Regions from separate parts of the Paraburkholderia yinzeri genome, predicted to be linked through region 2. Evidence: riboswitches for the same ligand, from Rfam matches in the RefSeq annotation. Region 2 holds a riboswitch; each other region holds the start of a gene.

Region 1 (9,968 bases), 830 kb from region 2:
TGCAGAAGAATCCATTACGCATGTGGTTCTGCTCACGCCCGAGTCGTTGCCGCTTGGCCAGCCGCTCGCCTGGCCCGTGGTCGATCGCGATGGAACGCTGCTTCTCGCGCGCGGCGCCGTTCTCGTCAACGAAACGGAGCGGCGCTTCCTGTTCGAGCACTTCGCGCCGCAGCGTGGGGATCTCGATGCGCCCGAAGCCCTCAAAGCCCCGCAGGAAGAAACCGGTCCGCGCAACGTCGATGCGCCACCGGCTCTGCGCGAAATGCACCTCACGCTCGGCGCCCTCATGGGCCTGCGCTCGCAGATGAGCGGCAGCAGCGGGCCGATGCAGCCGTGCCGGCTGATTGGTTTCGCACCCAACGACATGATGTTCGTGACGCCGCCGCACGTGAGCGGGCGCATGCTCGAATTGATGCCGGGCGAGAACGTCGAGCTCGTCGCCATCGCCAGCCAGGCGGTCTACCGCTTCGTCTGCTCCGTCGAGGCGATCTGCCAGGCGCCGCTCGAATACCTCATCCTCTCGAAGCCCGGCGCCGTGCGCCGCCTGCGCGAACGCAAGTCGATCCGCGTGCGCGCGCATATTCCCGTGCGCTACGGGCTCGGCGAAAGCGGCGCCGGCTACGACGGCATTGCACTCGCGCGCAGCATCAGTTCGCTGGGGCTGTCCATCTCCGCGCCGTGGGCGCTCGGCAAGGTCGGCGAGCGGCTGCGCATTGCCTTCACCGTGCAGTCGGGCGAGGTAATCACGCCGATCGAAACGGGCGCCGTGATTCGCAACGTGCAGCAGGAAGGCGGCCCCGATGCGGGTCCCGACGCACCTGCCACGCTCGGCCTCGAACTCGACCAGCTCGGCGCCACCGAGCAGATGGCGATGAAGGTCTATGTCTTCGACCGCCAGGACGACGTGCTTTACTGGAGCGGCTCAGTCCGCTGATGCCGGCGTTGCGTCCGCTTTTGCTTCTGCTGTTGCTTCAGCAAGCAGCGTGCGCGCGTCGATGCACTGCGCATCCCACGCCTCGGCCAGCACGGCGCAACGGCCGAGCCGCACGGCCGCCGCTTCGAAATCGACTACGGTGACGCGATCTGCATGGCGCGGACGCGCGAGCCATTGCGTGCTGCGTCCGTCGCTCATGAGCCACAGATGGCGGGAGCGGCCCGGATCGCGACGCGCGGCCGACTCCAGCACGCGTGCCGCCGCCGCGATACCCGCCGCGAGCGGCGTTCCGCCTCCACCGCCAATGGGCGCGAGCCAGCGTTCGTTCCACCAGCGCGGCACGGCCGGGCCGAAGCGCAGTTCCGCCCCCGCGCCGCCGAACGAAATCAGCGCGACCTGGAAGCGTGCGTGACGCGCGCGATCGAACAAGGCGACGAGCACGCCCTTGGCGAGCGCGAGCTGTCCGCGCGCCAGCATCGATGCGGAGCAATCCAGCACGAAGCAGTGCAGCGCCCCCGTCCCGGCTCGCCTGCGCGCGTAGCGCAGATGATCGATATGCAGCCGCGCCTGGCATTTGGCGGCGAGTGTTGGCGCCCACGCAATGCGCGCGCCCGGCCCGCCGTCGCGCGTTGCGCGGGCGAGGCCCGAGCCTGGGCCCGGATCTGGGTCTTTCAGCCGCCGGGCGCCGCCCTGTGCGGAGGCGGCAGCCCTTGCCCGACGGGTCAGCGTTTTTTTGCGGGCAGCGGAATCACACCCTTCACAGGCGTGACGGCCACCGGCTCGGGCGGCAGCGCACCCCAATCCGCATCTGCCTGGGACTGCCGATCGTCCGTGCTTGCGGGCGAGCGGTCGGCGCTGGCGCCCGCTGGGGCGGGATCCTGAAACGCCCGGCGCCGGTGCGCGAGCACGGCCGCCGCCACCTGATCGACGTGCGCCGTGCTCACGTCGTGCGCGCCCTCGAACGCCGCGAGCGCGCGCGCCGCGCGCAGCATCACGATGTCCGCGCGCATGCCGTCGACCCTCGCTTCGACACACAACGCCGCTGCGCGCTCGTGCACCGCGTCGCTCAACATAAGCGTGGCCACGCGCTCGCGCGCCGCGCGCAAGCGCCCGGCCAACGCCGTTTGTGCCGCCTCGCAGGACGTGCAGAACGCATGCGGATCCGCGTCGAAGGCGAGCCGTGCCTTGACGATGCGCTGCCGCTCCGCGGCATCGAAGCTGTTCTCCAGTTCCACCATCAACCCGAAGCGATCGAGCAGTTGCGGCCGCAACTCGCCCTCCTCCGGGTTCATCGTGCCCACGAGCACGAAGCGCGCGTCGTGCGTATGCGAAATGCCGTCGCGCTCCACCGTGTTGGTGCCGCTCGCCGCCGCGTCGAGCAGCACGTCCACGAGCGCATCCGGCAGCAGGTTGACCTCGTCGACGTAGAGCACGCCGCCATGCGCCTTCGCGAGCAGCCCCGGCGAAAAGTGCACGGCGCTCTCGCGCAGCGCTGCTTCGAGATCGAGCGAGCCGATCAGCTTTTCCTCGCTCGCGCCGAGCGGCAGCGTGACGAATGCGCCGTCGGGCAGCAGCGCGGCCAGCGCACGCGCCGCCGTGGATTTCGCCGTGCCGCGCGGGCCGCTCACGAGCACGCCGCCAATGGCCGGATCGACGGCCGCGAGCAGCAGCGCCTGCTGCAAGGGCGCCTGGCCGACCAGTGCGGTGAACGGAAAGGCGGGTCGAAAATCGGGGGGAAGCGCCGCTGCGCTCATGGTGCTAATCCTTCCAGTTGCTGCCCGGCTTCGAGCAGACGTTGTTCGAGTTGCGCGCGATGAGCACCGGGTTGCTGCCACAGCCCGCGCTGGATCGCTTCGAGCAGGCGCTCGCAGATAGCGTGCAGTGCGTGCGGATTGTGCCGCGCGAGGAACGCACGCGTGGTGTCGTCGTGGACATAGGCGTCGGCCACGAGCGCGTACTGGTGGTCGCCCACCACGCGCGCCGTCGCATCGTAGCCGAACAGATAGTCGACGGTCGCCGCCATTTCCGCCGCGCCCTTGTAGCCGTGGCGCTTCACGCCGTCGATCCATTTCGGATTGACCACGCGCGAGCGGATCACGCGCGCGATCTCCTCGGCGAGCGGGCGGATGCGCGGTGCGGCAGGGTTACTGTGGTCGGCGTGATAGAGGCTCGGCTGCTCGCGCGAGAAGTGCCGTGCCGCCGCCGCCATGCCGCCCTGGAACTGGTAGTAGTCGTTCGAGTCGAGCACGTCGTGCTCGCGGTTGTCCTGGTTCTGCAGCACGACGTCGATGGCCGCGAGACGCGCGCCGAACGCCTCGCGCGCCTCGTCGCCCGCGCTGTTCTGGGCATACGCATAGCCGCCCCACGCCTGGTAGGCCTGCGCAAGATCGGCATCGGTCTGCCACTGGCGCTGGTCGATCAGGTCCTGCAGGCCCGCGCCGTAATGGCCCGGCCGCGCGCTGAACACGCGCCAGCCGGCGCGGCGGCGCGCTTCGGCTGGCTCGATGCCGCCCTTGACGAGCGCATCGCGCTCGCGCAGCACGCGCTCACGCAGGAGGTTCAAGTGCGGCGGCTCGTCGAGGTCGGCCACGGCCTGCACCGCCGCGTCGAACAGATGCATGACGTTCGGAAACGCGTCCCGGAAGAATCCGGAAACGCGCAGCGTCACATCGATGCGCGGCCGGTCGAGCGCCTCGGCGGGCATGATCTCGAAGTCGATCACGCGATGACTGCCCGCCGCCCACTTCGGCCGCACGCCGATCAGCGCGAGCGCCTGCGCGATGTCGTCGCCGCCCGTACGCATGGTGGCCGTGCCCCAGACCGAGAGTCCCACGGCGCGCGGGTAGTCCCCATGCTCCTGCAGATGGCGCTCGATCAGTTGTTGCGCCGACTTCATGCCGAGCGACCAGGCGGCCTGCGTCGGCACCGCGCGCGTATCGACCGAATAGAAGTTGCGGCCTGTCGGCAGCACGTCGGGGCGGCCGCGCGAGGGCGATCCGCTCGGGCCTGGCGGCACGAAACGGCCCTCCAGCGCGCGGCGGAACTGGCGCAGTTCCTCCGTGCCGCAGGCGTCGAGGCGCGGCAGCACGTCGTCGGCAAGGCGCGCGAGCACTTTCGCAGCTTGTGGCAACGATGCTTCGCATTCCACCGTGCCGGCGTCGCATACGCGCGCGACCAGCGATCCCGCCAGCGCCTCCAGCCGCTCGCGCGTATCGCCCGTGTGGCGCCAGGGCGTCTCGCTCACCGCTTCGAGCAGCGCCGGGCGCGGCCCGGTCCACGGCGCGGCCCAGTCCACGGCGGCCGGGTCGAGCAGATGATCGATCCGCAGATCGCGTGCGAGCGCGTCGATCAGTCCGGCGTTCGCGCCCTGCCCGTCGCCGCACGCATAGCGGCCCAGCGCCAGCAGTGTGTCGCGCCGCTGCGTCCCCTGCGGCGACGCGCCGAAGATATGCAGCCCGTCGCGAATCTGCGCTTCCTTCAGTTCGCAGAGCCAGGCGTCGGCACGCGTGAGCAACGCGTCTTCCGTCGCTTCGTCCTGCGGCGCCGGCATGCTGAGTTCCTCGTGCAGCCGGTGCTCGACGATCGTCTCCAGGATGGTCCGGCGCAACAGTTTCGCGCGGCGCGGATCGACCATCAATGCTTCGTAATACTCATCGACCTGCCGTTCGAGATCCTGCAGCGGGCCGTAGTTTTCGGCGCGCGTGAGCGGCGGCATCAAATGATCGATGATCACCGCCTGCGCGCGCCGCTTGGCCTGGCTGCCCTCGCCGGGGTCGTTGACGATGAACGGATAGACGTGCGGCAGCGGGCCGAGCGCCATGTCGGGCCAGCAGGTATCGGCCAGCGCGACGCTCTTGCCCGGCAGCCATTCGAGGTTGCCGTGCTTGCCCACGTGCGCGATCGCGTCGATGCCGAAGGTCTCGCGCAGCCAGAAGTAAAATGCTAGGTACGCGTGCGGCGGCACGAGTTCGGCGTCGTGATAGTTCGCGTAGGTGTCGTCGCCGCGCGAGCGTGACGGCTGGATGCCGACGAAGACCTGGCCGCAGCGCCAGCCCGCAATCATGAAGCGGCCGCGGCGCACGGTGGGATCCTGCTCGGGCGGCCCCCAGCGCGCGATGAGCGCGTTCTGCGCGGCGGCGGGCAAGCGCGCGAACGCGCGCCGGTAGTCGTCGAGGGCGAGGCTTTGCCACGCGGGCCGCAGCGCGCGCGTGTCCGGATCGTTGGTCACGCCCTGCGTGAGCCGCGCCATGAGCGCGTCGCCATCCTCGGGTAGATCGGGCAGGTCGGCCACGGCGTAGCCTTCGTCGCGCAGCATCCGCAGGAGGCCAACCACCGAGGCCGGGGTGTCGAGTCCCACGCCGTTGCCAATGCGCCCTTCGCTCGCCGGATAGTTCGCGAGCACGAGCGCGAGCTTTTTCTCCGCATTCGGCAGCCGGCGCAAACGGCACCAGCGGCGGCTCAACTCCGCCACGAACGCCACGCGCTCGGCATCGGGCTGATAGCGCACGACGTCGACCTGGGTTTCCTTGCAGTGGTACGCCAACCCCTTGAAGCTGATCGCCCGCGTGATGAGACGGCCGTCCACTTCGGGCAGCGCGATATGCATGGCAATGTCGCGCGAATTAAGGCCGTGATTGTCCTTGAGCCAGTATTCGCGGTTGCCGCCGGAGAGGATCACCTGCAGCACCGGCGCGTCGCCCGCGAGCGCGAGCGGCGCGGGATCGTCGAGCGACGAGGCCGCGAAAGCCGTGGTGTTCAGCACGAGCGCGATGTCGTGCGCGGCGCAGAGCCCGTCGATCACGTCGCGGCTCAACGTGTCCTTGAGCGAAGTGACGGCAAGCGGCAGCGGATTCATGCCGCGCTCCGTCAAGGCATCGATCAGGGCATCGAACGCCGCCGTGTTGGCGGCCTGCAGATGCGCCTTGTAGAAGAGCAGCATGACCACCGGCGCATCGGGCTGCCAGCGCGCGCGCCAGTCTTCGATCGTGGCAACGTCGCGCGATGGATGATAGAGCGCGGCCGCGGGCAGCGCGAGCGGCGGTGCCGGTTCGCTGCCCCAGCCGAAGGCGCGCCACGCGAGCGCGCGCAGGAAACCCTCGGCGTTCGCCGCGCCGCCTTCGCGCAGGTACCGCCACAGCAGCCGGCAGAATTCGGGCTCGGCACGGCTCTTCGCGATCAGGCCGGGATCTTCCTGAAGGTCGCCGGAGAACATCGCGAGCAACTGATCGCGGCGTTTGGCGAGCGCGACCACCTGCTCGATGCCGTAGGGCCAGTAGGCCTCGCCGCCCAGATGATCGACCACGACAACGCGCGCATGCTGCAACACGTCGTCGACATAGAAGTCCACCGAGGCCGGCTGGCGCAGATACGTGACGTTCGCAAGCCGCACGCTCGGGAACCCGGCGGGCAGGCGCGGCACGATACTCGCGAGCAGCGCGAGCGTCGTGTCGGCGGAACTGAGGATGACGATGTCGGCGGGCTGCTGGTCGATACGGACCACGCCGGCCGTATCGTCGACGAAGCCGCCCGGCGTCGTTCGCAACAAATGCATGAGAGAAGTGTCGCTGGCGTTGGCGTGGGTCGATCAGGCCAGCGCGCCCGGTGCGAGCGCGGCTTCGAATGCGCGTTGCAGCGTGGCGGCGTCCAGATTTTCGCCGATCAGCACGAAGCGGCTCGCGAGCGACTGCGACGCGGCTTCCTGCGCGTTCCAGCGGCGGTCGAAGTAGCTGTCGAAACGGCGCCCCACGCCCTGCACCACGAGCCGCATTGGAGCGCCGGGCAGCGCGGCGAAGCCCTTCACGCGATAGATCGTGTGCGCGTCCACAAGGCGCTGCAGCGCCTCGATCGCGCCCTCGCGCGAGGCAACCGTGGCCGTGACGACGACCGAATCGAATTCGTCGTGGTGATGATCGGCATCGTCGGCGGAACCATGATGGTCGTGGCGCAGATGGATGCTTTCCTCCGAGGCCGCTTCGAGCCCGAGCAGCGTATGCAGATCGAGCTGGCCATGTTGCGCGCGTACGATCTTCACCTGCGGAGGCAGTTCCTCGCGCAGTTCCTCGATGAGCGCATCCTGCGCCGCCGCGTCGAGCAGATCGGTCTTGTTGAGGATGACGAGATCCGCGGCCGAAAGCTGATCTTCGAACAGCTCGTGCAGCGGCGATTCGTGGTCGAGATTCGGGTCGGCCTTGCGCTGCGCGTCCACGGCTTCGGGGTTCTCGGCGAACTGGCCGCTCGCGGCGGCGGGGCCGTCCACTACCGTCACTACCGCATCGACCGTGAAGGCGTTGCGAATCGATGGCCAGTTAAACGCCTGCACGAGCGGCTTGGGCAGCGCGAGCCCCGACGTTTCGATCAGCACGTGATCGATCTCGCCGCGGCGCTCGAGCAGTTGCTCCATCACCGGGAAAAACTCTTCCTGCACGGTGCAGCAAAGGCACCCGTTGGCCAGTTCGTAGAGCTGGCCTTCCCGTTCGTTGCCGTTCTCGTCGCAGCCTATGCCGCAACCGCGCAGGATTTCGCCGTCGATGCCGAGTTCGCCGAACTCGTTGACGATCACCGCCACGCGCAAGCCGCCCGCGTGCTGAAGAATGTGACGCAGCAGCGTGGTTTTGCCGCTGCCGAGAAAGCCCGTGACGATGGTGACCGGGATCTTGCGCATGTTCATGAGGTATTCCTTCGGCGCGAATGGCCGCGGGCGTGGAGCATGGATCCGGCACCGCCTCCCCGCAGCGCGAATCCCTCGTGTCTGGCCGGTATCCGGACTGACGAAACGCCGCTCCGCCTTCCCGCGCGCCGGTCCTCGCGGACCGTCTGCACAGTGGCATGAGCTGCATGCGGCGCGCATGCGTCGAAGCGGCTTGCCTCGCCCATGCAGGGCGAAGCGATCGTTGTACCGTTGCGGGTGCAGTTCAGGTTGGCCAGTCCCTCGCCGGGATGGCTCCCTGATTCCCGTTTAACTGCGCGCGCAAGGAACGCGCGCGCGAGCACCAGAGTGCGTGCGAGTGTAGGCGTGGGCCACGGGATCGTCAAGGAAAGGCCCGGACGCCCGCTGTTGTTTACCCCTGGCGCCGGGACCTCGCGCCCGGGCGCGAAAAACCGTGTGCTATCGTATGCGCGCATCCGCCGGGCAACGGGCAAAGCCCGCGCCGCGGTGTCTGCTGCCCTGTCCGCTGCCTTGTTTCCAAGCACTCACCGTGAATTCCGCTACGTCTGCAAGCCTGCTTCCCGCGCCCTCCGCCTTACCCGGCCCCGCAGCGCTTGCGCTCGGTATCGGCTGCCGCCGCGGCGCGACGCTCGCGCAGATCGAGCGCGCCGTGCGGGCTGCGCTCGCGGTGTTGCCGATGGCTCGCGTTGCGGCCGTGGGGACGCTCGACGCGAAAGCCGACGAACCTGCGCTGCTCGCGTTCTGCGCGGCACATGGCTTGCCGCTTCACACGTACACACGCGAAGCCATCGCTGCCGTGCCGGTTGAGGCCGAGCCATCGGGTGCAGCGCGCACGAAGTTCGGCGTCGATGGCGTGAGCGAGCCTTGCGCCCGGCTCGCCGCCGGCGGCGGACCGCTGGCGTGCGGCAAGCTCGCGCTCGACGGCGTGACCGTAGCGGTTGCCGTGGTCGTTGCCGCAGTCGTTACTCCCGCGCAGGCGCCGCGCTAAACCGGCGGTGCATACGCACACGTTAAGAACCCCGCATCCTCAGACCTCGTTTCGCCCATGAAAACCGATCCCGATTCGCACCTGCGCATGACCCAACGCCGCCGTGAAGGCCACGAAAAGAAGCAGGCGGCGGCTTCCGTCGAAAAAGGGCTTTTGATCGTCAACACCGGCAACGGCAAGGGCAAGAGCACGGCGGCCTTCGGCATGGCCGTGCGCGTGCTGGGCCACGGCATGAAGCTGGGCGTCGTGCAGTTCATCAAGGGCGCGCTGCACACGGCCGAGCGCGACTTCCTTAGCAGCGTCGCCCATTGCGATTTCGTGACGATGGGCGACGGCTACACCTGGAACACGCAGAATCGCGACGCCGACATCGCCACCGCGCGCAAGGGCTGGAACGAGGCGAAGCGCATGATCGAAAGCGGCGAATACGGCATGGTGATCCTCGACGAGCTGAATACCGTGCTCAAGTACGAGTACCTGCCGCTCGACGAAGTGCTCGCCGTGCTGAATGCGCGCGGCCCGCTGCAGCACGTGGTCGTGACGGGCCGCCACGCGCCCGACGCGCTGATCGAAGCCGCCGATCTCGTCACCGAAATGCGGCTCGTGAAGCATCCGTACCGCGAGCAGGGCGTGAAAGCGCAAAAGGGCGTGGAGTTCTGAGCCGATGGTTGCCCGCGCTGCCAGCATTGCCTGCCCCGCGCTCTTCGTCAGCGCACCCGCCTCGGGCCAGGGCAAGACCACGCTCACGGCGGGACTCGCGCGCCTGCACCGCCGCGCCGGCAGGCGCGTGCGCGTCTTCAAGACCGGGCCCGACTTTCTCGATCCGATGATCCTCGCGCGCGCAAGCGGCGCGCCGGTCATGTCGCTCGATCTGTGGATGGTGGGCGAGCACGATTGCCGCACGCTGCTCACGCAGGCCGCGCAGGAAGCCGACCTGATTTTGATCGAAGGCGTTATGGGCCTCTTCGACGGCACGCCCAGCAGCGCCGATCTCGCCACGACCTTCGGCGTGCCGGTGGCGGCCGTGATCTCGGCGAAGTCGATGGCGCAGACCTTCGGCGCCGTCGCATTCGGGCTCGCGCGCTTTCGCCTCGACGTCCCGTTCCATGGCGTGCTGGCGAACCGCGTGGGCTCGGCACGGCATGCGCAGATGCTGCAGGAAGCCTTGCCGGCCGACCTCCGCTGGCTGGGCCACGTGGCCGGCGACGCCCTCATCGAACTGCCCGACCGGCATCTCGGCCTGCATCAGGCGAGCGAGATCGCCGACCTCGACGCACGCATCGAACGCGCCGCCGACGCGCTCGCGCAAACCGCGCTAGCGGACCTGCCGCCGCCCGTCGAATTCTCGCTCGCGAGCGCGCCGACTCCCCTTCCGCGCC
Region 2 (9,968 bases):
AGATCACCGGATAACGTTGCGTGCCGCCATCCCGAGCGTAGTCGTCGGGCAACACGACCGTCGCGGCCAAGGTTTGCCGCATGGCGGCGCTGGGAATGCTGACCACGCTAGACTGGAATGCAGAAGCGTGATCGGTGAAAAACAGTGTGGAAACGAACCAGAGTGCAAGCCGGAATGCGCGGGCCGTGTTCATGAGGGGTCGCTCTTGTTTTTGGCGCCACTCTCGCCCGGACGCGGTCCGGCCACGGGCGGAGAAGCGCTTCGGCCCACTCTAGCAACGGCGACTTACAGTCAAATTTCAGACAACCCTACGGATTGCAAGCGAGGCATGGTCGACCTCGACGATCGAATCGCCCCCACCGCCGGATCGAAGCCCTCCGCGCACGGGACTTCGATCCGCTTCGATCCGCTTCGCCCCGTCAAGCGCACCGCTAGCGTGATTTCGCGGTCATGTACGCCACCGCGGCCTTGATCTCGACATCGGAGCAGGCCGCGCATCCGCCGTGCGGCGGCATGGCCTTGAAACCGATCAGCGCGTGCTGCAGCAGCGTGGCATCGCCTTGCGCGATGCGCGGCATCCACGCGGCCTTGTCGCCGACCTTCGGCGCGCCCGCCGCCCCGGTAGCGTGACATGCGAAGCAGACCGAACTATAGACCGCTTCGCCCGAGCGCACCGGCGCGGTGGAAACCGCCTCGGCCTTCGCGGGCGCCGCCGCGGCGGGAATCGGCGTCACGCCGCCGCTATCGCCACCCGCGCCCGCTGCGTCGGCTCCCGCCACACCCCCGCCCTGCCCACGCAACAGACTGAAATACGCCGCGATATTGACGATGTCGCGATCCGAAAGCGGCGCGGCCATCGCGTTCATCGTGGGATTCTGCCGGGTCTTGCCGTCCCGGTAAGCCAGCAGCGCGCCCTCGAGATAACTGCGGTGCTGCCCCGCAAGATTCGGCACGCCCGGAATCTTCGCCACGCCGTCCACGTTGTGGCAGGCAAAGCAGACCGCGGCGCGCCGCTTGCCCGCCGCGACGTCGGGCGCGTCCCCCGACGTCTGCGCATGCGCCGTCACGCAGAACAGCGACAGCAGAACCAGTCCGAACCGGATGATGTTGTTCATGATTTCGACGCCTCCCCGCATCAATTGAAGCTGTCGTGCATCGAGATCGCGATCCCGTACACGAAGAACACGGCAATCCAGACGCCAAGGACCGACACCGCCCCGGTGCCCAGACGCGCCACGGTCCGGTCCGCGCGATACACGCCCTGCGTGCGTCCCGCGCGATACAGCAGCGTGAGATAGAAGCCGCCCACGAGGCCGCCTATGCCGGCGAGCGTCGCGAAGAACAACACCGTCGAAGGCCAGTCGGCATGCACCGTGTAGGTCTGGATCGTGTAGCCGAGCGGCCGCAGGTAATGCACCCGGATGATTTCGCGCCACACCGCGAGCACGCCGAGCAACGCAAGACCGCAAAGGGCGGGCTGATAGCCATGCGTGTCCTTGCCGAGCTGCCGCATCCAGAGCGCCATGGTGGCCAGCGCGCCGACGATGAGCCAGCCCACCGGATGCAGCGCGAGACCGGAACCCGCGGGGAAATCGAACTGCCAGGCCAGCATGGGGACGAGCGCGATCGCGTAGCCCCATTGCGCGAGACGCCGGCCAAGGTCGCTCACGAACGCCCGGTAGGCGGGCTCGCGATCCTCGCGCTCAGCGAAGTAGTGCGCGTAAGCGAGCAGGAACACGCCCACGGCCGGCACGGAGAGGCTCATGATGAACGCATACCGCGGCCACTGGATCGCATGCAGCGCGGCGCCGCGCGTGTCGACCATGCCACCCGGCGCATACCAGTTCATCCATTGCTCGGGCAGCAACGCCTGATACGAAAGCGCATGCATGATCAGCCCGTCCAGGCAGAAGAGCCCGAACGCGATCCATGCATAGACGCCGATGTGCTTCTTCGCCCCTTCGTGATTGGCGTGATAGAAGGCGAACCAGCAGCAGTAGGCCACGATCAGCGTGAAAATGAAGGCGATGGCCCAGCGCCCCGAGAGCACATTCGAGGTGTACCACTGCGGGTCGTAGATGACCTGGGTAAAAAGCAGCGGCGCGACGCCCAGCACGATCAGCAACGACACGGCGACCTTGGCCACCTTCGTCATCGCCATCGAGAGGCGCTCCCAATACCTGCCGGCCGCGCCGTCGGCGCGCCGGTGAAACGCGAAGATCGCGAGCCCCGAAGCGCCCATGGCCAGGTGCACGAAGGCAATGTGCGCCACCCACGTGAGCACCATCAGGATCTGAAACACCACGGGCTGCGCGGGTACCCCGGCGGGGTCGCGCATCGTGTTCATCACGGCACCAATATCCATGGCTAGTTCCTCGACGGCGCCGGCTGCCCCGCCGCATGTTGTTCCTGTTCCGCAACCAGCGCGGCCGCGTTCGCGCCGCTGCTTTTGCCACCGCTCTTGCCGTCATTCGCGGCAGCAACGGCGCGTTGTTCCGCCGCGTGCTGCTGCGCGATCAACTGGTCGACGTTCTTGCCGCTATCCACGGCTGCGAGGTAATGCGCAATGGCGCGAATCTCGTTGTCGGGCAGGTCGATGCGCGGCATGTAGGGCTGCGTGCCGTATTTCAGCGGACCGCGCAGGAAGGCCGCGATCATGTCTTCGTCGGTGGCCATGTGCAGCTTGTCGGGCAGGCTGCGCAGCGGGCCGCCCGGTTCGAGCGAGTGGCAGTTCGCGCAGGCCACCTTGGTCAGCAGGCGGCCCACTTCGAGCTCGTTGGCATCGGTCACGGTTCTCAGGCGGTCCGGCACGAACGGATGCAACTGGAGCAGGCCATGCTCGGCAATGCGCTCGACTTCCGAATGAATGCCCTTGCCGGGCACGTCGCGCGCGATCACCTGATTACCGTAGATGTACTGCCCCGCCACGTACGGCTTGCGCATCGACTCGCGCATGCGCTCTTCGGGCCACACCCCCACCACGGCAATGAACAGGAAGAGCGAAATCGCCAGCGACGTATAGACGCGCTGCGGGAAGGCCCAGGCGAAGCCGAGCCAGAGCGTCGCCACGGCAAACACCGCGACCATTCCCCTGGCGTAGACGGGCAGCAGATGCGTGTCGAGCATTACGAGCGCGTTTTGCGGCAGCGTGCGCAGGTAGTAGAAAAACATCACGACGGCCACGGCGCCGCCAAGGAGTCCCACCGGGGCGATCATGCGCACGACGCTGCGGCGCAGCGCGGGATCGCTCACGCGGCTGGCCACCAGCAGTCCGACGAGCGCCGCCATCACGATCATGCCGCCCGTGCGGGTGCCGAGCTGCGCGAAGAAGTTGACGTTGTAGAACGCCTCGCTCGTCGAGCCGGTCTGGTACCAGCTATCGTGGCCCGGCCACATCATGAACGAGAGCACGCCGACGATCAGCAGCATCGTCGCCCACGAAGCGAGCGCGAACGACCACGTCAGCTTCAGGTGGGTGCGCGCATCGATCTTGCCGATCAGGTAGACGAGCGCGTAGACGCCAATGACTTCAACCGTGAAGTAGACCCACTCGCTCGCCCAGACCCAGACGAAGTTGTGGATCAGCCCGCTCACGCCGCGCGGACTCGCCACGGTGATCGCATACCAGATCCCCGGGCCCGTGATCGAGCCGATGATGTACGAGAACACGAGCAGGAACATGCCGTAGCGCTTGATGAACTCCATCAGCTGCGGCTTGTTCTCGCGGTAGGCCCGCGTTTCGAGCAGCGCGAACAGAAACGAAGCGCCGACCGATGTGTGGGACGCCACGACGTGTATCACGCCGATGATCCCCATGACCCAGGCCGTACCGATGCCCGGAACGTAAAACGTCGGGTACATGCCGAGCATGTCCATACGTCTCCCCCTTCTTCTGTAGATCCGATCCGGATGAGCGGACGCCGCGCGCCCTCTGTGCACCCGCTATGCACCCCTGACTTCCGGATCAATGACGACACCTGAAATTCAGGGAGGGCCATGCTAGCAAAAGGTCCGCGTGGCTAACGCTGCGTAGCAGTTATGTTTGGAATCATGTCGGGAATCGCGCAGACCGGGCATCCACGCACCGCTGCAGCCGGAGCGGCAATGCGGACTGGCCCGCTCGACCGGGGATTTCTTTCATTTTTATTTCGGGCGCCGGCCGCTAACGCACCGGGAAACGCACCTCGTGCTGCGCGCCTTCCGTGCCTTTTTCGCATCACCCGCGGCCCGGACAATTGACGCGGCGAACCATGGCGCATTAACCTTGCGCGCTGATGGTTCCCGGCGACGGGATCAAAAGGGAACGCAGTAAAGGCGCGCCTCAAAAACGCGCGCTTCGAGACTGCGGCTGCCCCCGCAACTGTGAGCGGCGAGTCCATGCCCGCGCGAGCCACTGGGAAACCGGGAAGGCCGGCAGAGGACGCAGACCCGCGAGCCAGGAGACCTGCCATCAACCGAGGTCCATGCAGCCGCAACGGGCGGGGTGTCCCGAAGCGCCAGCGCCGCTACGCGCGGCTGCTCGCTGCAGGGACAGCCCTGACCTCAGCCCCGCACATGAAACTAAAACAATTCATTCTCACGTCGGCCGTGACGGCCTGCGCGTGGCACAACGCCCATGCCGCCGACGACGCGACGCTCGCACAACAGGACCAGACCGATCAGACTGACGAGGCGCACGGCGAAACCGCGCTGCCGAGCATTCTCGTTGTCGGCGACACGCAGCATCTGCCGCAGTCGTTCGACCGGCGCTACGCGAGCACCCAGGTCCTCACGCGCGCGGACCTCGATCGTCTCGCTCCGCAAGATCCCAGCATCACCCAGGCGCTTGCCACGCTGCCCGGCGTGACGGTTTCGCAGAACGGCGGGCCGGGATCGGCGGCTTCGGTCAGCATCCGCGGCTCGTCAGCCCAGCAGGTGGCCGTCTTCATCGACGGCATACGTATTGGCTCCGCCACCACGGGCGAGGCCGAATGGGCCGATCTGCCGACCGAGGCGTTCGACCGCGTCGAGGTGATTTCCGGGCCGGCCGCCGCCTCGTTCGGCGCGGATGCGGTGGGCGGCGTCGTGCAGCTCTTCACGCGCCACGCGTCGAACCAGCCGAACCAGACCACGGTCTCGTTCGGCGGCGGCTCGAACAAGACCTTCGACACGCAGGTCCGCACCTCGGGCACGGTCCCCTCCACCGGGCCGCTGGCCGCGCTGGGCGGCCTGACGTATTCGCTCGGCCTGCACGACTACAACACTGCGGGCATCGACGCGACCCAGCCGTGGGCCTACGGCCACGAAGACGGGCGCAATCCGTATCACGCCCAAGACGTGGATGCGCGCCTCGGCTATGCGCGCGACAACTGGTCGATCTCGACGTTCATGCTCTATCACCGCTCCGATCTGTCTTACGACAACGCGGGCGGCGACGACCGGCAGCTCGATCATCAACTGACCACGGGCATTGCGTTCCACTGGGACATCACGCCGACCACGCAGTTCGATCAGTCGGTGGGCTACGCAACCGATCGTCAGTTCGTCTACGCGAATGATCCGACGATTCCCACCGACGAAATCGACTCCACGCGCTTCAGCACGTCCACGTCGCTCACGCACCAGGAGACGGGCAACCGATTGTTCGGACTGCCATTCACCGGAGAGACGAAGCTCGCCTACGACTTCACGCGCGAACAGGCTTTCCTGCCGGTAGATATCCCGACCGGCGTACCCACCCGCGACGATTCGGCGGTGTCGCTGCACCAGTCGACCACGCTCGGCCCGTGGACGCTGTTCCTCGCAGGGCGCCACGAGATCGTCGAAGGCCAGACGGTGAACACGGGCAATGTCTCGCTGGCGTGGGAGATCACGCCGGTCTACACGGCGCGCGTGTCTTATGGCAACGCCTTCCGCCTGCCAACGTTCGACGATCTCTACTATCCGCAGTACGGCAATCCCGATCTGCAACCGGAACGCAGCGACAGCGTCGAAGCGGCCCTCGATGCCAACACGTCGTTCGGCACCTTCACGGCCGCCATCTACGACACGCGTTTCCACGACCTGATTGCTTACAGTTCGGAGACCTTTATACCGTTCAACGTCGGCCGTGCGCATATCCAGGGCATCGACCTCTCATACAAGGGCACGCTCGGCAAGTCCACGCCGGTGAGCCTCACCGTCGGCCTGCTGAATCCGGAAGACGTCACCGACGATACCTGGCTGAACCGCCGGCCGCGGCAGACAGTCAACCTGAGCGTCGATCACACGTGGGACGAGTTCCACCTCCACGCGCTCAGCACGGGCATCTCGATTCTCTACAACGGATCGACCTTCGACGATCAGGAGAACACAATTTACCTGCCTTCGTGGACGACGGTCAGTCTGCGCGCTTCTTATCAGATCAATCCGCACCTCGCGCTGTCCGCCTCGCTGGCGAATCTGTTCAACCGGCAGTACATGACGGCCTATGGGTATAACAGCCTTGGGCGGACGGCGTTTGGGAAGATTGCGTATACGTTCTGATGGTGATGGGTCCACCACGCGGCCTCGTGAGGCGCTGCCTCGCTCACGAGGCCCCGCAAGTTCCAGCCCTCACGGCCTGCAAAACCTGATCGCGCCCGTTCTGCACCAGTGCGACAAAATGCAGACGCGCGCGGTCCCATTGGGGAGGCACGGCGATATCGCGCCGCACGATTCCGCCCTGCGAACCCAGTGAAACAGGCCCCACCCAGAGCCGCACGACACTGTCGTGCGAAAGCGTCGTGCCGCCGTTTTCGCCTCGCAGCACATGCGAGACGAGCCCGTCTTCCGTAACGGCGAAATAGAGCTGCGCGCCGTCCGCCGGTAACGCACGAGTATCGCGAGGCGTAACCCTCGCCTCCAGCTCGACGGTGTTATTCGCATCGGAGCGCGTCGTCAGCGCTATCTCCACCGGCGCGGGTGTGGTGTTGATCCTGCGGATCGCTTCGGGCAACGTGCCATGCCATGAGCGAATCTCCTCGCCGTTCGCGAAAAATTCCGGCGTGTAGACGAAGGTGCCGTGACCGGCGGCCACGAGTTCGCTCTGGCGGGCGTCGAAGACCTTCTGCGCCATCACGTCCTGCCAGCCCAGGCTGTCCCAGTACGTCACGTGCAAGCCGAGCGGAATCACGGCCGATCCCGGACTGGCTTCGCGCGAGAGCATGCTCAACTCGCGATCGGCCGGCGGGCAACTCGAACAGCCTTCGCTCGTATAGAGCTCAACCACGGCCGCAGTACCGGGCCCGCTCGTCGCGTGGCAAGCATCCGACGCATAGGACGCGTTCGCCACCAGTAAGGCGAGCATCAACAGGAAACCACCGAGCAGACCAACGAGGCGCATGATGTCCCTCCACAGCGGCACGCCCGCGCGGGCGCGCGGGTCAGCGGATCGGTAAGGCGGCACAAGTCGCCTGGACCCTGCTGTTAATTCGGCTGGAAGTTCGGTGGGGTTACAGCAGATCAGGAATTTTCGCGAGCGGGCCGGGCGACAAGAATGCCGCCCGGCCCCAGACTCGCCAATCAGAACTGGTCTTCCGCCAGCGCGAGCACGCCTTGCGCGCCGCGCGCACTGAGCACGGACGCCTCGAAACCGCTCGCGAGCGGCAGCACATGCTCCGCATAGAACTGGGCAATCGCGATCTTCGCGTCATGGAACGACGGGTCGTCCGAGCGGTTGCGTTGCGCGGCCAACAACGCGCGCGCCATTTGCCAGCCGCACAGCACGACGCCCGCCAGCTTCAGATACGGCACGCTGCCCGCGAACACCGCATTCGGATCGGTCTTCGTGTTCGCCACGACGAACGCCACCACGTTCGCCAGCACCTTTGCGCCCTGCTCCAGTTGCGCGCGCATCGATGCCGCCGCCGGACCGTCCGCCTTCGCCAGTGCATCGACCGTGGCGGCAACTTCGGCCAGCAGCGCCTTCGCCACCGCACCGCCGTCGCGCACGGTCTTGCGGCCCACGAGATCATTGGCCTGAATGGCCGTCGTGCCTTCGTAGATCGCGAGAATGCGCGCATCGCGGTAATACTGTGCGGCGCCCGTCTCCTCGATGAAGCCCATGCCGCCGTGCACCTGCACGCCGAGGCTTGCCACCTCGTTGACCATCTCCGTGCTCCAGCCCTTCACGATGGGTACGAGGTACTCGTAGACCGCCTGATGACGTGCGCGCTCCGCAGCGTCCGAATGCCGATGGGCGTGATCGCTGTGGGCCGCCGCCACGTAGGCGAGCGAGCGGGCGCCTTCGGTCAGGGCGCGCATGGTCGCCAGCATGCGGCGCACGTCGGGGTGGTGAATGATGGTGACGGACTGCACCGCCGATCCGTCGACGGGACGGCTCTGCACGCGCTCCTTTGCGTACGCTACAGCTTTCTGATACGCACGGTCGGCCACGCCGATACCCTGCATGCCCACGCCGAAGCGCGCCGCGTTCATCATGATGAACATGTACTCGAGGCCGCGGTTCTCTTCGCCCACGAGGTAGCCCACGGCGCCGCCATGATCGCCGTACTGCAGCACGGCAGTCGGGCTCGCCTTGATGCCGAGCTTGTGCTCGATGGACACGCAATGCACGTCGTTGCGCGCGCCGAGCGAGCCGTCCTCATTGATGAGGAACTTCGGTACGATGAAGAGCGAAATGCCCTTCACGCCGGCGGGCGCATCGGGCGTGCGCGCGAGCACCAGGTGGACGATGTTGTCCGCCATGTCGTGCTCGCCCCACGTGATGAAGATCTTCGTGCCGAAGACCTTGTAGCTGCCGTCGCCCTGCGGTTCGGCGCGCGTGCGCACGAGCGCGAGATCGGAGCCCGCCTGCGGCTCCGTGAGGTTCATCGTGCCGGTCCATTCGCCCGAGATCAGCTTCGGCACGTAGCGCGCCTTCTGCTCTTCGGTACCTGCCGTAAGCAGCGCCTCGATCGCGCCGTCGGTCAAGAGCGGGCACAGCGCGAACGACAGGTTCGCCGCGTTGAGCATTTCGATGCACGGCGTCGCGATCAACTTGGGGAGCGCCTGACCGCCGTACTCGGACGGGTGCTGCAAACCTTGCCAGCCGCCCTCGACGAACTGGCGGAATGCGAGCGCGAACCCCGGCGTCGCCGTGACTTCGCCGTCACGCCAGCTACTGGGCGCGCGATCGCCCTCCACGTTCAGCGGCGCAAGCACTTCGCCGCACAGCTTCGCGGCTTCGTCGAGCACCGCCTGCGCCGTGTCGAGATTCGCGTCCTCGAAGCCCGGCAGCGCAGCGACGCTGTCAATTCCGGCCAGTTCTTTCAGCACGAACAGCATGTCCTTGACGGGGGCGGTGTAGCTCATGATGGTCCTTCCAGTGGTGCGGTAAGAGGGTGGCGCCGCGGCGCGGGTCTCGCCATGGGTCTCGCCGCGGGTCTCGTCGGTAAAGGAGCGGGAACGGCGGGATCTGGGGCAGATCGTAGCGCCAAAGCGGCTTCGCCGACTGTCCAAATCTGCCCACCTGGTGACAAATCTGGCCACGCCGTGCCGGCCAGCCCGCGTGCAGATGCAGGGCGTGGCGCCGCAAGGCGCATCATGCAGCACTGCTGCGATCGATCCGCCCCCCCATCCTGGGTAGGCCAGGCCTCTCAGGCGCGCACGCGGTAGGTGCCGGGCGTGCTGCCCGTCCAGTGGCGGAAGGCGCGGTGGAACGCGCTCGGATCGTCGAAGCCGATGTCGCCGCCGATGGCCGCAATCGTGTCCTGCGTCTCGGTGAGGCGCTGGATGGCGATGTCGCGCCGCAACTCGTCCTTGAGCAACTGGAACGAAGTCTCTTCGGCCGCGAGCCGCCGGCACAGCGTGCGCACGGAGCAATTCAGGTTCTGCGCCGCCGCTTCGATGGTCGGCAGATCGGGCAGCGCGGTGGCCATGAACTGCCGCACGCGATGGCCTGTTCGCTGCTCGCTGAACGTTTCGAAGATCCAGTCGCCGGGCGAGCGCGCGAGAAAGTTGCGCAGATT
Region 3 (9,968 bases), on a different contig from region 2:
CGAAGCGCCGGTGATCTGGTTCAGGAAGTGCCGGCCATTGACGCCACGGATTCGAATTCTCAGGTCATGGAGATTTTTTATTCGCGGCCCGATATGGTCAGTCTCGCTGTTGTCGAAAACAGTCGCCCTATCGGTTTGATCAATCGGGATATATTCCTCTCGAAAATGAGCAAGCCGTTTCATCGCGAGCTTTACGACAAAAAGAGCTGCATTGCGTTCATGGACAAGGAGCCGCTGATCGTCGATGCCGACATGAGCATCGAGGCGCTCACGTTCAAGACGGTCGAGGTGGGCGAGAAGGCGCTGGTGGACGGCTTCATCGTCACGCGTGAGGGACGGTTCGCGGGCGTCGGCAACGGCCTGCGGCTTCTCGGCAGCGTGGCGGAAATGCAGGCGGCCAAGAACCGCCAGATCATGCAGAGCATCGAATATGCGAGCGTGATCCAGCAGGCGATGTTGCGCGCGTCGCGCGACATGCTCTCGACCATGCTGCCCGATGCCGCGCTCGTCTGGGAGCCGCGCGACGTGGTGGGCGGCGACTTCTACCATTTCGCGTCGTTTCCCGACGGCTGGTTCGGCGCCGTGGCCGACTGCACCGGGCATGGCGTGCCCGGCGCGTTCATGACCCTGCTCGCTTCGGCCTCGCTGTCGCAAGCGCTGGAGAGGCTCGGGCCGCGCGACCCGTCGGCGCTGCTTGGCGCCGTGAACCGCAACGTCAAGGGGCTGCTAGGACAAATCAACGGCAGCGGCGACGCCCCGCAGTCCAACGACGGGCTCGACGCCGCCTTCTTCTGGTTCGATGCCGCCCGCCAGCAAGTATCGTTTGCCGGCGCGCGGGTGGCGCTGCATGTGCTTCGGCCGGATGCGGACGAATTCGAAACGATCGCCGGAGAACGCATGGGCGTGGGCTATGTAGACAGCCTCGCCGACTACGCATGGACGCTGCACACCGTCGAGGTTCCCCGCGGGAGCCTGCTGTTCGTTTCGACGGATGGGCTGACCGATCAGATCGGCGGTCCGCGAAAGATTGCCTTCGGCAAGCGCCGCGCAATCGAACTGATTCTGGGCCGCCGCGAGGAAGCACCGTCCGCGATTTGCGCGGGCCTGCTCGACGCGCTCGCCCAGTGGCAGGAAACGCAATCCCGGCGTGACGACGTCACGCTCTTCTTTGCACGAGTTTGAGGTACTCCACAACCATGTCTGTCACTATGGATCAGCATAGCTGCTTCTTCGAAATTGCCCAGCAGCGCAATCTGATTTTCTATCACAAAGGCTATTTCTCGCACAGCATCGTGGCGGCGATGAGCGAAGTCGTGAAGCTGCAACTGGAAGTCGCCGGCGTCACCACGTCGACGCGCCGGAAGATCTTTTCGTCCTTCATCGAGCTCTCGCAGAACATCGTCCACTATTCGTCGGACTCGCTGCCCGAGGCCACGGGGCAAGGCGGCGCGATCCGCGAAGGCGCGATGTGCATTTCCAGCGACGGCGAGCGTCACCTGATGGTGTGCATCAACCCGATCGCCACGCGTGCCGTCGACGATCTGCGCGAGAAGCTCGAACCGCTGCGCAACATGTCGATCGAAGAAATCAAGCAGGCCTACAAAACGTCGTTGCGCGCCGAAACGCCGGTCGACAGCAAGGGCGCGGGCCTCGGCTTCCTGACGATGGCGCGCGACGCCAGCGCTCCGATCGAATTTGCCTTTTATCCGCGCCAGGACGATCCGGGCACCACGCTGTTTTGCCTCAAGACCATCATCTGACCAGGGTCCGTGTACAGAATGGAAAATCTTTTCATCGCCGCCACGGCCACGTCGCCGGAAATCGACTTCCGCTTCGACCAGAACGTGCTTGCGCTTCGTGGCGAATCCTATCCCGAGAACGCCGCCGCATTCTATGCGCCCATCATGGAACAGTTGAACGCCTGGCTCGCGGGTTGCGCGGATGCCGCGATCACGGTCGACGTGACGCTCACCTACTTCAACAGCTCCAGCACGAAAATGCTCTTCGGCATGTTCGACGCCCTGGACCGGGCCGCGACGTCCGGCAACCGGGTGGAGGTGAACTGGTACCGCGACGAAGAAGACGAAACGATCCTCGAGTTCGGCGAGGAATTGCAAACCGATTTCACGGCGATCAAGTTCAACGATTGCCCGGTTGCAACTTGAGAACCGCCGTCGTGAAACCGGTCGACTCCCGGAGCGCGTCGCATGGCGACGCGCCGGATCTGTTCCGCAGCGAGAGCGAGGCCCTGGAACGCGCCAGGGCAATGTGCGAGGATCCGCACGCCGAAGCCGGGCGCTATCGCGAGGCGCTAGGCGAACTCATCGGCCATTACGAGCGCCTGATGCGCGAGACGCGCCGGCTGATCGGGCGCAGCGATCGGGCCGAGCGCGAAATGCAGGCACTGACCCAGCAGTTGCAGTATCGCGCGACTCACGACGCGCTCACCGGCGTGCTCAATCGCAGCGCCGTGATCGAGCGAACGGTCAAGGCGCTGCGCGTGAACCGGGCCGTGATGATCCTGCTCGACATCGACGACTTCAAGAAGGTCAACGACGATTTCGGCCACCCTGCCGGCGACACCGTGATTCTCGGCATCGTCAACTGCCTTCGCCAGATCCTTGGCAGCACGGGCTTCATCGGGCGCGTGGGCGGCGAGGAGTTCACCGTCGTGATGCCGGGCGCCGATATCGCCGATGCGCTGCTGCTCGCCGAAGACATGCGCGCGGCCATCGCCAGCCATGTGTTCCGGGCGCCCGTGAGCCGGAGCATCACGGCCAGTTTCGGCGTGAGCGACAACCCCGCGGGCACGGATTTCGATACTGCCTATGGCATCGCGGACGCCGCCCTCTACGCAGCGAAGCGCGGCGGCAGAAACCGCATCGAATTCGACGCGCAACAGCAAGTGAGCGCATCGAAGCCGGTGCCGCGGCAAGACTAGCGCGGCCACTGTATCGCGGCACCCTCGCGCTGGAATCCAGCGCCTGGAACCTGCGCCCGGCAACTGCGCTTGCCGCGTGCAGCGCCGCCTCCCCCGCCTGCATCCGCGACCTGCCCCCCCGGGCCGGAGGTCCTTCCCTCCAAAATTGGCATAGGTCAGAATAATCCGCGTTGATGTTACACTGCAACACGCCGGAGCCACTCCGGCCAAGGGTTTGGGTGTTTCCAGTGCAATGCTGGTTCGGACCGCGTCCACGGCATCGAATGCGATGCCGAACGTGCAGCCGCCATTCACTGGACCTCGTCCGATACCCCGCTGCGTTTTCCGGATTCCTCAGGTTCTTATACCGTGTACTCTCAAACGCAAATCGACCCGGTAGTTAGCTTCCGCAACTCACAGCGCGAGCAGGTGCGTGGAACCATCATCAACCTCCAGAGAAAGTCGCTGGTGATGGAGGTCTATAACCCATACTCGATCGTGCAGGTCAGCGAAGTCCTGAGCGACCTGAGCGTGCGGATGGGCGCCAAGAACGCCTATCTGGGCAAGGCGGTGGTCGTCAGCCTCGTGAACACCGGCCTCACCGCGGTGGTTTCGCTGGCGCTGATCGACGAGTGGCGCGAGCTTAGCGTGCTGCCCAACGAACCCAGGTCGGTCGGGCGGGAAGCCGAACTCTTCATCACCGACTGGGATACGCGCTTCAATATCCGGCGCGACTATCAGATCGTGGTCAACGAGATGCGCGCGTTCCTCTCGGAAGTGTCGCGCTGGGTCGAGCAGGTCGATCTGACCGAAAGCCTGCCGAAAAACGAAGGCAGGCTGCGCGAGGATCTGTTCTACGAGCTCGCCACGCCCATCATGGTCAAGGTCAAGACCTACCTCAACTGGCTGGAGGAAGAGGCGGAGCGTGTCGATCCCGAGCTGGCGCCCGTGCATCGATCCTATGCGCAGTCGGCACTGCATCCGCTGCTGCTGCGCGCGCCCTTCGTCTACCGGACGTTCACCAAGCCGCTGGGCTATGCCGGCGACTACGAGATGGTCAACCAGATCCTGAGCGATCCGCAGCAAGGGCCGACCACCTACTTCCAGATCGTCAACACGGCGTTCCTCAAGGCCGCCGTGGCAACCGCGCACCGCAACCGGATCACGCTGCTGATCGACTTTCTCACGCGTCAGGCCGATGCAGCGCGCATTGCGGGCAGGCCGTTTCGTATCCTCAACGTCGGCTGCGGACCGGCGTTCGAGATCCAGCGCTTCGTGCGCGAATATGCGCAGCCCGAGCTGCTGTCGTTTCAACTGGTCGATTTCAGCGAGGAAACGCTGGCCTTTACGGAGGCCTCGATCAAACAGGCGGCGGCCGAAGCCGGACACAAGACCTCGGTGGAAATGGTGCATCAATCCGTGCACGACCTGCTCAAACGCAAGATCTCGCCCGACGAGTCTTCGCGGGAATTCGACGCCGTCTACTGTGCCGGCCTCTTCGACTATCTCTCGGACAAGGTCTGCGCGCGTCTGTTGAGTTATTTCGCGGCCCGCACGCGGCCCGGCGGCCAGTTGCTCGTCACCAACGTCCATTCGGCGAACCCCGAGAAGTACGGCATGGAGCATCTGCTCGAGTGGTATCTGATCTATCGGAACGAGAGCGGCATGAGTTCGCTGCTGCCCACGCAATCCGCCGACCACAAGCTCTACGTCGATGAGACCGGGGTGAATGTGTTCGCGGAAGCCACGATCCTCTGAAACGCCGGCGGACACCCCATCCATGAGCACTGCTCAACTGCACACAGGCTATCAAACCGAACTGGCCGACTTCCGCGTGACCTTCAGCCGCGGCGGTGCCTGTACCGCCATCGTGCTCGTCCTGCTCGGCGTGGGGCTGGATTATGCGCAGTATCCTCAACAACTGATCTCGTTCTCTGCCGCGCGCGTGGTCGTCTCGCTGCTGATAGGCGGCATTGCGATCCTGCTGGGCAGCGTGGCGGGGCGACGCTTTTCTCCATGGTTGACGCTGTCCTGGCTACTGCTGCCGCAGATCATGATTTCGTGGATGATCTGGAGGACCGACGGGGTACTGTCGCCCTACTACATGGGCCTGAACCTGGCCATCTTCGCTTCGGGCATCGCACTGCCATTCGGCTTATGGCAGAACATGGTTTTCGGCGTGTTGTCCTGCGCGCTCTACCTGATTGCCTGCCTGCTGCATTCCGGCGGCGGCGCGCCTATCGGCACGCTGACCGTCAACGTCCTGCTCCTTCTGTTCGCCGCTGCCGCCAGCGGCGTCTATACCTTCTTCAACGAGCGGGTGCGCTTCATGTTGTTCCGCCTGAAGGCGGAAGTCTCGCAGAAGAACGCCGAGCTCGAATCGATCAACCGCAAGCTGGTCGACATCAAGGGGCAGTTGCTGCAGCAGGAAAAGATGGCGGCTATCGGTACGCTTGCCGCGGGGTTGCTGCATGAGGTCAATAACCCCGTGAACTTTTGCCTGATGGCAATCGAAGTCGCTATGGAAGAGCCCGCGGCCAAAGCGGAGCCAACGCTGCAGGAATGTCTCGTCGACGCCAAGCAGGGCATGCAGCGGATCCAGCACATCGTGTCGGACCTCAAGACCTTTGCCTACCGCAAGCCGGGCGCCGAAGCGGAGGTGGGGACGCCCTTCCTGTTCGAAAAAGCGCTCGATTCCGCTACGCGGCTTGTCGCGCACGAATTGCGCGGCGTCACGGTGACGCGCGAGCTTCCGACCGATACGCTCGTGCAGGGCGACGAAGCGGCCATCATCGGCGTGCTGATCAACCTGCTCTCCAACGCAGTCCTGGCCATGCGCAACGCGGGCACCACCGGGCCGGCGATTCACATCTCGGCGAAATGGGAGGAGCAACGCCTCGCCGTGACGGTCAAGGACAACGGGCCGGGCATCAAGGACGAGAATCTCGCGCGCGTGTTCGAGCCGTTCTTTACCACCCGCGAGGTGGGACAAGGCCTCGGCCTCGGCTTGTCGATCAGCTATGCGGTCATCGAGCGCCACGGCGGCCTGCTGTTCGCCGAGAGCGAGCTGGGCAACTGGGCGTCGTTCAGCTTCGATCTGTCGCGCGCGCCGTGAGAACGCCATGAACGAAATCCGGCAAGACATCCGGCAAACACAGCCCACGGTTCTCTACGTCGACGACGAAGAGCTGGCGGGAAAGTATTTCTCGCGCATGGTCGGTGCGGATTACGAGGTCCTGCTGGCCACGAGCAGCGATGAGGCCATCGCCGTCCTGGAGCGGGACAGCGCCCGCATTGCCGTGCTGGTCACGGATTTCCGCATGCCGGGCCGCGACGGCGGCGACCTGCTGCGCCAGGTGGCGCACGACTACCCGCACATCGTTCGGATTCTGGTGACGGCTTATGCCGACATCGACGTGCTGCTGCAGACGGTCAATACCGGCGAGGTGTTCCGCATCCTCGAAAAGCCGCTCAGGCAGGCTTCCGTGCGCGAGACGCTGCAACTGGCGTTCGAGCGCCACCAGGAACGCGCCATCCAGAATCACCGGCTGATCGCGATCGACGAGACTCTGGCCTTTCTGGCGCACGAATTGAACACGCCGCTTGCTGCCATCGCCTTGAACGCGAGCAACATCGAACATCGCGCCGACGAGCAGCACGAGTCGCAGTGGGATATCGACGGCGCCGCCCGATCCATGCGCGAGAGCGCGCAGTACTGCCTCGCGGTGGTTTCGTCCTTCTGGCGCTCGGTCCAAAACGGGCGCCGCAAGCCTGCCGGGGACGACGCCCGCAGCGAGATCACGGCGCACGGGCTGATTTCCGCCTTGCTCGATACCTATCCGTTCGCTGCGGGGCAGCGGTCGTGGGTACAGGTCGAGGTCGACGGCGACTTTGCCGTGGTCACGCAGCCGAACTGCGTGGCGCTCGTGCTCTCCTCGCTCTTGTCGAACGCGCTGCGCGCGCTCGCGGATATTCCCGCTCCGTCTGTGCGCTTTACCGTCACGGCGGAACCCAGTCCCGGTATCGGCATTTCCGACAACGGCCCGGGCATTCCGCCCGAGATCAAAGCCCGCCTGTTGACGGACCCGATTACAACGCACGCACAATCCGGCGGCCACGGCTTGGGCCTGATTCTATGCAACCGTGTCATGCAGTCTTGCGGCGGTGGACTTCGGATCGAGTCCACGTCGGGGGTTGGCACCAACGTAGTGCTGGATTTCCCCCCTATCAAAGGTCAAACACTCAGGAGTTGTTGATGAACGAAGCGAAAGCCAACCAGGAGTCGTCACCGGCGATCCTCTTCGTCGATGACGAGGCCACGGCCGTGAAGTACTTCCAGCGTGCCATTGGAAGCCTGGCGCCGGTCCTGACTGGCGGCTCGGTAGAGGAAGGCAAGGCGCTGCTGGACGCACACGGTGACAGGGTGGGGGTCCTTGTCTCCGACCAGCGCATGCCGGGCGAGTACGGCAACGAGTTGCTGCGTTACGCGAGCGAGCGCTATCCGCATATCGTGCGGATCTTGACCACCGCGTATTCGGAGATCGACCAGACCGTGGCGGCCGTGAACCTCGGTCAGATCCACCGCTATATCAAGAAGCCGTGGGACATCACCGCATTGCGCATGGAGCTGAAACAGGCGCTCGAACTGGCCGAGCTGCGCAAGGAGCGGGACCAGCTCGTGCGCGAGAAGCTGGGCGTGCTGCAAAAGCAGACGCTCGCCACGCGGATCGGCCTTGTCCGGTCCCTCTCGGCCGCGCTGATCGGGCCCGAGCGGTTCCAGCCGGTGGAGACCTACCTGGCTGCGGCGGTACTCGCCGAGGTACCCAGTCCCGAGCCGGACTGGCTGCTGATGGACTACTCCGATCTGATCGCTGCGGAGAGCGCCCGAAGCGGCACGTTTGGCCATATGGTGGCGGCGAACCTCGCGGCGCTGCGTAACCGCCACGTCGGCTCGACCACCGGCAACGCGGTGGCCGCGATGGCCGAAACGCTGGAGCACGCGGGCATCACGGTCCGGCGCGAAGGCGACGGCCTGATCCTGGACGATCTCACCGCGCTGGCCGAGTTCCTGGGCGAGCCGGCCAGCAAGGCCGTGTCGGTCCGGCACGCCGTCTGGCTGGCCAGCCTGCTTTGGCTGGACGGGAACGACTTCGCGCTCGAACCGGTACGCAAGGACAGTGGCATGGCGTTCCTGCCCACTCAGCACAGAACGGAATTTCCTGCCGACCGCCTCGCGGCCTGGATCGAGCAGTTCTGAACGCGGCAGGGGGTGAGAGCGGTTTTGCTCGAAAGGTTGACACCGCAACGTAGGGGCGATTACGCTTTCGCGCTGATGGTTCCCGGCAACGGGATCAAAAGGGAACGCAGTCGAAGCTCGCCGTGAAAACGGCCGGGTTTCGAAAGTCTGCGGCTGCCCCCGCAACTGTAAGCGGCGAGTCCATGCCACCCCGCGCCACTGGGAAACCGGGAAGGCCGGCACAGGACAGAGACCCGCGAGCCAGGAGACCTGCCATCAACCGAGGTCCATGCAGCCGCAACGGGCGGGGTGTCCCAATGCGCCAGCGCCGCTTTACGCGGTCGCTCGTTGCAGGGACAGTCCCGACCTCAGGATCTGTCACATGTCCACCACTCTGGAAACGGTTGCCGCTCCGGCGTCCCTCCGCCGCCGCGTCATCGGCATCTACGTCGTCCTTGCAGCCTTCAACATCGGTGCCTGGATCTGGGCATTCATCGCCTTTCACGCTCACCCGCTGCTCCTGAGCACAGGCCTCCTCGCCTATGGCTTTGGCCTGCGCCATGCCGTGGATGCCGACCATATCGCCGCGATCGACAACGTCACGCGCAAGCTGATGCAGGACGGCAAGCGTCCCGTGACCGTGGGCTTCTTCTTCGCGCTCGGCCACTCCGCCGTGGTGCTGCTGGTCGCGGCAGCCGTCGCGGCGACGGCCGCCGCCCTCGAAAGCCGCGTCGAAGCCTGGAAGGATCTTGGCGGCGTCATCTCCACCAGCGTCTCCGCGCTGTTCCTGTTTCTCATCGCCGCGATGAATATCGTCATCCTGCGCGGCGTGTGGCGCGCCTTCAACAAGGTCCGCCGCGGCAAGCCCTACGACAACGACGATCTCGATCTGCTGCTGAACAACCGCGGCCTCCTCGCCCGGCTCTTCCGCCCGCTCTTCCGCTTCGTTTCGGGACCGCTGTGGATGCTGCCGCTCGGCTTCCTGTTCGGCCTCGGCTTCGACACCGCAACGGAAGTGAGCCTGCTCGGCATTTCGGCAAGCCAGGCCGCGCAGGGCCTCTCGATGAGCGTCGTGCTCGTGTTTCCCGTGCTGTTCGCAGCCGGCATGTCGCTCGTCGATACGACCGACGGCGTGCTCATGCTCGGCGCCTACGACTGGGCCTTCGTGCGCCCCATCCGCAAGCTCTACTACAACCTCACGATCACGCTCGTCTCCGTGCTGGTTGCGGTGCTGATCGGCGGCATCGAAACGCTCGGGCTGATCGCCGACCAGTTCAACCTGAAAGGCGGTTTCTGGGATCTGATCGGCACCCTCAACGACAACTTCAACAACCTCGGCTTCGTCATCATCGGCGTGTTCATCCTCGCGTGGCTGGTGTCGTTCGCCATCTACCGCCTGAAACGCTACGACGAGCTGCCGGTCTACCGGTCGGGCCAGTAATTCACCGCGCGCGCTGCGGCGGGCAGCCGATGTCACGCAAACTTGCGTGCATCGGCATCACGCCGCCTTGCGCGCGTCGGCGATTCGCTGCGGCGCCTCGGGCCGTGCATACAGGCGTTCGAGGTATGCCTGCAAGCCCGGGAATCCATCGACCAACTGGATTTCGTTCGCCCAATCGATCAGATAGACCATCACGCAATCGGCCACCGTCAGCTTGTCGCCAACAAGGAACTGACGCCCTTCCAGATGCTTTTCGAGGATCGCGGCCATGGCTTTGAAATCCTCGCGCGCCAGCTCGATATCGGCCGGTAGGCGTTTGTCCGGCGGGTAAAGAAAGGCGTGCCGGGTAATTCTCCAGAGCGGCTGTTCGA

The links. A riboswitch is a leader RNA that binds a small molecule or an ion and turns the genes downstream of it on or off. The one in region 2 is predicted to bind cobalamin.
Region 1: linked by a shared signal. The riboswitch ahead of cobW (cobalamin biosynthesis protein CobW) and the one ahead of WJ542_RS17235 (TonB-dependent receptor domain-containing protein) in region 2 are both predicted to bind cobalamin.
Region 3: linked by a shared signal. The riboswitch ahead of WJ542_RS28510 (HoxN/HupN/NixA family nickel/cobalt transporter) and the one ahead of WJ542_RS17235 (TonB-dependent receptor domain-containing protein) in region 2 are both predicted to bind cobalamin.

What each region holds. Positions count from the first base shown of each region.
Region 1 covers NZ_JBFOCJ010000002.1:845,338-855,305, forward strand. The annotation lists gene WJ542_RS20840 (flagellar brake protein) at 1-934, shown strand, start outside; gene WJ542_RS20845 (vWA domain-containing protein) at 923-1,609, opposite strand; gene WJ542_RS20850 (magnesium chelatase ATPase subunit I) at 1,657-2,688, opposite strand; gene cobN (cobaltochelatase subunit CobN) at 2,685-6,485, opposite strand; gene cobW (cobalamin biosynthesis protein CobW) at 6,519-7,595, opposite strand; cobalamin riboswitch at 7,668-7,943, opposite strand; gene WJ542_RS20865 (cobalamin biosynthesis protein) at 8,155-8,589, shown strand; gene cobO (cob(I)yrinic acid a,c-diamide adenosyltransferase) at 8,647-9,249, shown strand; gene WJ542_RS20875 (cobyrinic acid a,c-diamide synthase CobB) at 9,254-9,968, shown strand, end outside.
Region 2 covers NZ_JBFOCJ010000002.1:11,667-21,634, reverse strand. The annotation lists gene WJ542_RS17255 (alpha/beta hydrolase) at 1-193, opposite strand, end outside; gene WJ542_RS17250 (c-type cytochrome) at 432-1,115, opposite strand; gene WJ542_RS17245 (hypothetical protein) at 1,136-2,365, opposite strand; gene WJ542_RS17240 (c-type cytochrome) at 2,368-3,861, opposite strand; cobalamin riboswitch at 4,259-4,466, shown strand; gene WJ542_RS17235 (TonB-dependent receptor domain-containing protein) at 4,555-6,504, shown strand; gene WJ542_RS17230 (DUF1223 domain-containing protein) at 6,548-7,342, opposite strand; gene WJ542_RS17225 (acyl-CoA dehydrogenase) at 7,522-9,312, opposite strand; gene WJ542_RS17220 (AraC family transcriptional regulator) at 9,597-9,968, opposite strand, start outside.
Region 3 covers NZ_JBFOCJ010000003.1:383,935-393,902, reverse strand. The annotation lists gene WJ542_RS28550 (SpoIIE family protein phosphatase) at 67-1,182, shown strand; gene WJ542_RS28545 (SiaB family protein kinase) at 1,197-1,760, shown strand; gene WJ542_RS28540 (DUF1987 domain-containing protein) at 1,779-2,165, shown strand; gene WJ542_RS28535 (GGDEF domain-containing protein) at 2,177-2,941, shown strand; gene WJ542_RS28530 (class I SAM-dependent methyltransferase) at 3,290-4,678, shown strand; gene WJ542_RS28525 (sensor histidine kinase) at 4,701-6,035, shown strand; gene WJ542_RS28520 (ATP-binding protein) at 6,043-7,176, shown strand; gene WJ542_RS28515 (response regulator) at 7,176-8,177, shown strand; cobalamin riboswitch at 8,237-8,448, shown strand; gene WJ542_RS28510 (HoxN/HupN/NixA family nickel/cobalt transporter) at 8,539-9,597, shown strand; gene WJ542_RS28505 (glutathione S-transferase family protein) at 9,655-9,968, opposite strand, start outside.